Linked DNA regions of Tunturibacter psychrotolerans. The protein of the gene in region 1 interacts with the protein of each later gene in a pairwise test. Links are inferred from orthologs where the notes say so. Each region holds a gene or a part of one and is shown in the gene's direction. Other genes may lie near its edges.

Region 1 (3,299 bases):
GGTTGTGTTGGACCAGGTTGGATGTAAGTACGTTCCGCATGTGATTGCGGTGGTACGCGGTGGATCGGTGGAGTTTCGGAACTCGGACTCTACGATGCATAACATTCATACGATGCCAACGGTGGTGGGGAGTCAGCCGATTGATATCTCGCAAGGGCCGAAGGGTGCGCCGCAGGTGAAGCAGTTCAACCAGCCGGAGGTAATGATTCCGGTGCGGTGCAACAACCATCCGTGGATGAACGCGTTCATCAATGTGTCGGCAACGCCATTTTTTGCGGTTACGGATGCGGATGGACACTTTGGGATCACTGGATTGCCGGCGGGGACGTATACTTTGGCGGCGGTGCACGAGAAGATGGGCGAACAAACGATGACGGTGACGGTTGAGCCGAAGGGGACGACGAAGGCGGACTTCAGTTTCAGTGCGAAGTAGAAGTTGATCGCGCTATGAAGATCAAAGGACAGCTACGGAGGCAGGATGATTGCAGAATTGGCGGTTTTGGCAGCACAGCATACGGCGCAGTTCACGGTTGATCTGGCGTTCGTGGTTCACGCGTTGCCGCTTTGGTTTCTGGTGTTTGCTCTGTTTTTGCCTCGGCTGGCGATGGTTGTGGCCTGGTTTCAGGGTCTGCTGGGGCCGTTTCATTTCGATCTGACCCCGCCTCACTTTCAAGGTTTGGTTCCACTGCTTTTCTGGCTGCTGCTGCCGCGGGCACTGATTCTTTATCTGATCTACCAGGATCAGGGGATTCACTTCTGGTTTCTGTTGCATCTGCTGGTGGCGCTGTTGGTGTGGGCTGGCGGTGGGCACCGGATGACGCGCACACGGCGGCGGGATAACTAGATATTGTCCTGCCGGACGGGCCTCCTGCGCGGAGAGCGGTCACTTCGTGACTTGTCTACCTTTTTGCTAGGTGCTCTGCTTGGTCCTCCCGTTGGTCGGCTTTTGGGTGAGTGACGGTGTTCGGTCCGCGAGTTATTCTTAGTAGATGGAACGACGCAGGGTTGGCATTCTTGGCGCGACCGGAATGGTCGGGCAGCGATTCATTCAACTTTTGAGCAATCACCCGTGGTTCGAGATTGCGTGGCTGGCGGCGAGCGATCGCAGTGCCGGGAAGACGTATGCCGAGGCTTGTAAGTGGAAGCTGGATACTCCGCTGCCGAAGCGGATTGCGGCGATGACGCTGCAACCGAATGTTCCTGAGGGATCGGCGATCGAGTTGCCGAAGATTATCTTTGCGGCGCTTGACGCGGATATTGCGCGAGAGCTGGAGCCGAAGTTTGCGGCAGCGGGTTGCGCGGTGATTTCGAACTCGAGCGCATTCCGGATGACAGCCGATGTACCGCTGGTGGTGCCGGAGGTGAATTCGGATCATCTTGCGCTGCTGGAGACGCAGAGCTCGCGGAAGGACCGCGGTGGGCGTGGGGGATATATCGTTACGAATCCGAACTGCAGCGCGATTGGGCTGGTGCTGGCTTTGAAGCCGCTTGAGGAAAAGTTCGGGATTGAGAGTTTGTTTGTGTCGACGATGCAGGCGGTGAGCGGCGCGGGATATCCGGGAGTGGCATCGCTCGACATTCTGGGGAACGTGGTGCCGTTTATCAAGAATGAAGAGGAGAAGCTGCAGGAAGAGGTCGGCAAGCTGCTGGGTAAGCGGAAGAGCTCGGGGATTGAGCTGCTGGATGCGAAGGTGAGCGCGCATTGCAACCGGGTGGCGGTGGAGGATGGACACACGGAGTGCGTGAGCATGAAGCTGAAGAAGAAGGCTACGCGGGAGGAGATTCTGGCGGCGTGGAGTGAGTTTCTGCCGTTGCAGGGACAGCATCTGCCTACGGCTCCGGAGCAGCCGGTGGAGTATGACGAAGGAGTCGACCGGCCACAGCCTCGACTGGACAGGATGCGCGGACATGGAATGGCGGCGACGGTAGGGCGTTTGCGTGAGTGCACGCTGCTGGATTGGAAGTTTGTGGTGCTGTCGCACAATACGATTCGCGGTGCGGCGGGAGCGGCGGTGTTGAACGCGGAGGTGTTGGCGTTGTTAGGAAAGCTGGATAAGTTGGGAGTTCCATTGGAGACGTTTTCGGCGAAGGCTGTGGCGGTGACGGCTTGAGTGTAGCGCGAGAGAAGCTGGTTGTGATGAAGTTTGGGGGCACGTCGGTGGAGGACGCGCCGGCGATGAAACGGACGGCGGCTATCGTTCGCGGACGGCGGGAGAAGGGGCTGGAGGCTGTTGTCGTTGTGTCGGCGATGGCGAAGGTGACTGATCTACTGTTGTCGGCTGCAGCGGCTGCGGGCCGCGGGGATAAGGCAGGGGCACTAGCGATTGGGGCTCGGCTGAGGCATCGGCATATCGACACTTCGAACACGTTGCTGGAGGGGGAACGGTGTGTACGGGTTCAGCAGGTGCTGCATCAGGAGTTCGATGCGCTTGACGATCTGCTGCGCGGGATTGCTGCGGTGGGAGAGCTGACGCCTCGCACGAATGACCTGGTGGTGAGCTTTGGGGAGCGGATGTCGAGCAGGATGATGGCCGAGGCTCTGAGCCAGCAGGGGCTGGAGGGCGCGCATGTCGATGCCCGGAGCTGCATCATCACGGATGCGAGCTACGGCAAGGCTGTGCCACAGGACGCGGCGATTGAAGCGAAGCTGGCAGAGATTGTGTTGCCACTGGTTCAAGCTGGAAAGACGCCGGTGATGGGAGGGTTTATTGGTTCGACGGCAGAAGGGGTTACGACTACGCTTGGGCGCGGAGGAAGTGACTTCACCGCTTCGCTAGTAGGGGGGGGAATGCATGCGGGCGCGATTGAGATCTGGACGGACGTGAATGGAATTATGACGACCGATCCGAGGATCTGCCCGGATGCGTTGCGGGTGAAGACTATCAGCTTTGAAGAGGCTGCGGAGTTGGCTTACTTCGGCGCGAAAGTGCTCCATCCGGCGACGATTCTGCCGGCGGTGCAAAAGAGTATTCCAGTGTGGGTGCTGAACTCGCGCAATGCGGAGAATGAGGGCACGAAGATCACTGCGATGGCGGCGAGGTGCGCGAGTCCATTCAAGAGCATTGCGGCGAAGAAGCGGTTGACGATTATCGACGTCGTTGCTAGCCGGATGCTGATGTCGCATGGGTATCTGAAGGCGGTGTTCGATGTCTTCGATAAGTACAAGTGCGCGATTGATATGGTTTCGACGAGCGAGGTGAGTATCTCGTTGACGGTGGATAGCAATCAGCAGCTTCCGGAGATCTGTGCAGAGCTGGCGAAGATTGCTGATGTGAAGATGGAAGGACACAAGGCGCTGG
Region 2 (3,309 bases), 260 kb from region 1 along the record:
TTGTTACAATTTAAGTTTGCCGCGCGGTATATGAGGGGATAGATACGGGATGTTGCGATTTTCGACAGCGGGAGAGAGCCACGGGGAGAGCCTGGTGGCGATGGTGAGTGGGCTGCCCGCGGGGGTGGTCGTCGAGCAGGAATTTATTGATCGGGAGATGTGGCGGCGGCAGAAGGGATATGGCCGCGGTGGGCGGATGCGGATCGAGCGGGACTCGGCGCATATTTTGAGCGGCGTGAGGCATGGCAAGACGATCGGGTCGCCGATTGCAATGGTGATTGCGAATAACGACTGGAAGAACTGGACGGAGATTCTGCCGGTGGAGGCGGGAGATGCGACGAAGCATAAAGCTGTCGCTTCGCCGCGGCCTGGGCATGCGGATCTGGCGGGGAGTTTGAAGTACGACTTTCCGGATGCGCGGTATGTGCTGGAGCGGGCGAGTGCGAGGGAGAGTGCGGCGCGGGTGGCGGCGGGTGCGGTGGCGAAGATGTTGCTGCGGGCCGTGGGTGTTGAGGTTGCTAGCCATGTGATTCGCGTGGGGAAGGCGGAGCTCGGAAGGGCGGCGACGTGGGAGGAGATTGCGGCGCTGCAGTTGAAGGATGAGGTTTTGTTGAACTGCGTGGATGCGGAGGCCGAGGCTGCGATGAAGGCTGAGGTCGATGCGGTGCTGCGGACGGGCGATACCGTGGGCGGGGTGTTTGAGGTGGTGGTGCATGGTCTGCCTCCGGGTGTGGGGACGCATGCGAATTGGGATGAGCGTTTGGATGGGTTGTTGGCGCAGGCGGTGATGAGTCTGCAGGCGGTGAAGGCGGTGGAGCTGGGGCGTGGGGTGACGGCGGCGGAGTCGGTGGGGTCGGCGGTGCATGATGCGATTGGGTATGAGGGTGCTGATCAGGCGTTTACGAAGTTTTCGCGGGAGCAGAATAATGCCGGTGGAGTTGAGGGTGGGATTTCGAATGGCGAGGATGTTGTGGTGCGGGGGTATTTGAAGCCGATTTCTACGTTAAGACGGCCGCTGGGTTCGGTGAGTTTTGAGACGCGTGAGCCGGTGAAGGCTGCGTATGAGCGGAGCGATGTTTGTGTGGTTCCGGCGGCTGGTGTTGCGGCGGAGGCGATGGTTGCGCTGACGGTGGCGCGGCTGGTGGTGGAGAAGTTTGGCGGTGACTCGCTGCGTGAGATGCAGCGAAATTTCAATGGCTATTGTGAGCAGATTCGAGCGTATTGAGTGACGACTAAGGCGACTGAGAAGAAGACGAAGATTCATGAAGTGGTTAAGTGGCCGGATCCGGTGCTGGCGAAGCGCGGGGAGACGGTGACGGTGTTTGACGCGAAGCTGAAGAAGCTGACCGACGAGATGTTCGAGTCGATGTATGAGGCGCAGGGGATTGGGCTGGCGGCGCCGCAGATTGCGATCTCGCAACGGATTACGGTTATCGATGTGAGCTTTAAGAAGAATCCGGAGGAGAAGATTGTGCTGATCAATCCGGAGATTATTGAGCGTGAAGGCAAGCAGGTGGAGGAGGAGGGGTGCCTGAGTCTGCCGGAGATTCGGGAGAAGGTTTCGCGGGCGGAGTGGGTGAAGGTGAAGGCGCAGGATGTGACGGGGGAGTGGTTCGAGATTGAAGGGACGGAGTTGCTGGCGCGGGCGATGCAGCATGAGATCGATCATCTTGATGGGGTGCTGTTTATTGATCGGTTGAGCCGGTTGAAGCGGGATTTGGTGATTCGGAAGATCAAGAAATTGATTAAGAATGGTGAGTGGTGAAGCACTGCTCCATGACGTAGCATTGCTCGAATGAGTGGAACTGTGAAGTTCGCGCTTCTTTGCGGCCTGGGCGGTGTAGCGGTACCCGTAGGCATAATGGCCTCCAATTCTCAAATCTCGACAAATGTGCTTCTCGCATTGTGGCCGACATCCATATTTGGGATTGGTTTCAACGGGCCGACGTTCTCGCCTCTGGGGATCATTATCGGGGCGATCGAATTAGGTGGAAATTTCCTTATTTACGCCTCGGCAGGTCTTTTGATTGCCGTAACAAGTCGGCGAATCTGGGGGAAGAAATGAGACTAGTTTTTTGTGGGACGCCGGAGTTCGCAGTACCAACGCTTGAAGCGGTGATTGCGGCGGGGCATGAGGTTGCGCTGGTGGTGACACAGCCGGATCGCGCAGCGGGACGCGGGCTGGAGGTGAATGTGCCTCCGGTGAAAGAGGCAGCGCTGAAGCACGGCCTGCCGGTAGTGCAGCCTGAGAAGATCAAGAACAACGTTGAATTCAGAGAGCGTCTGGAGAAGATCGCGCCGGATGCGATTCTTGTGGTGGCGTATGGGCGGATTATTCCGCAGTGGATGCTGGAGCTGCCGCGATTTGGGAATATCAATCTCCATGGATCGCTGCTGCCTAAGTATCGTGGGGCTGCGCCGATCCAGTGGGCTGTGGCTTGCGGCGAAGTGGTGACGGGCGTGACGACGATGCGGCTCGATGCGGGGCTTGATACAGGCGATATGCTGCTGGCGCAGGTGTGTCCGATTGGGCAGGAGGAGACGGCAGAGGATGTGTATGGGTGTCTTGCTCCGTTGGGTGCGGAGTTGATGGTAGAGACGCTGAAGAGGCTGGAGGCGGGAAAGATTTGCCCTGAGGTGCAGGATCATTCGCTGGCTACGCTGGCTCCGATTTTGAAGCGGGAGGATGGGCTGATCGATTTCTCGCGGACGGCGCAGCAGATCTATGACAGGTGGCGCGGGTTTCAGCCATGGCCGGGGGCGCATACGACGTTGCGCGGGAAGAAATTGATTGTGGGGAAGATGAAGATTGGTGGAGAGCGCTCGGTTGCTCAAGGGGAGTTGCTGGTGGAGGGAGAGGCGATGCTTCTTGGGTGCGCGGACAAGAGGGCGGTGGAGCTGCTTGAGGTGCAGATGGAAGGGAAGAAGAAGATGAGCGCGGCTGAGTTTTTGCATGGGTATCAGGTGAAGAGCGGCGAACGGTTGGGACTATGAAGGACGAGTCGAAGGTGGGAGTGGGAAAGCCGAAGCATTTGAAGCCTGGTGGTGCGAAGGCAGTTGCGGGTGAGACGGGGGTGGTGCGGAAGAGGCCTGTGTCTGCGGGGCCTACGGCTTCGGTGGAAGCGGCGGTAGCGAAGATTACGCCTGCGCGGCTGGCTGCTTTTGAGATTTTGAAGTTGGTGGGAGAGAACAAGGGGCACAGCGATGAGTTGTTGCACTCGGCGCGGGTGGATGGGTTGTCGCCGGAGGATCGGAACCTGACGACTGCGCTGGTGATGGGGGTACTGCGTTGGCAGATTGCGCTGGATG

What was found.
Region 2: the proteins of asd (region 1) and def interact in binary tests that used the Escherichia coli proteins (3 or more experiments, as listed by UniProt). The link is inferred for Tunturibacter psychrotolerans from one-to-one orthologs.

The regions. Positions count from the first base shown.
Region 1 is NZ_CP132942.1:1,874,856-1,878,154, reverse strand. The notes cover bases 66-3,050. They hold asd (aspartate-semialdehyde dehydrogenase), read left to right. Parts: upstream 66-989; coding sequence 990-2,111; downstream 2,112-3,050. Other genes in these bases: lysC (lysine-sensitive aspartokinase 3), read left to right, coding at 2,138-3,050; RBB77_RS07715 (hypothetical protein), read left to right, coding at 479-844; RBB77_RS07720 (carboxypeptidase regulatory-like domain-containing protein), read left to right, coding at 66-433. Also shown: more of RBB77_RS07720, read left to right, coding at 1-65; more of lysC, read left to right, coding at 3,051-3,299.
Region 2 is NZ_CP132942.1:2,133,415-2,136,723, forward strand. Bases 1-2,995 are described here. They hold def (peptide deformylase), read left to right. Parts: upstream 1-1,225; coding sequence 1,226-1,765; downstream 1,766-2,995. Other genes in these bases: aroC (chorismate synthase), read left to right, coding at 50-1,225; fmt (methionyl-tRNA formyltransferase), read left to right, coding at 2,062-2,994; RBB77_RS08855 (transcription antitermination factor NusB), read left to right, coding at 2,991-2,995. In the rest of the region: more of RBB77_RS08855, read left to right, coding at 2,996-3,309. UniProt on the Escherichia coli protein: Removes the formyl group from the N-terminal Met of newly synthesized proteins. Requires at least a dipeptide for an efficient rate of reaction. N-terminal L-methionine is a prerequisite for activity but the enzyme has broad specificity at other positions.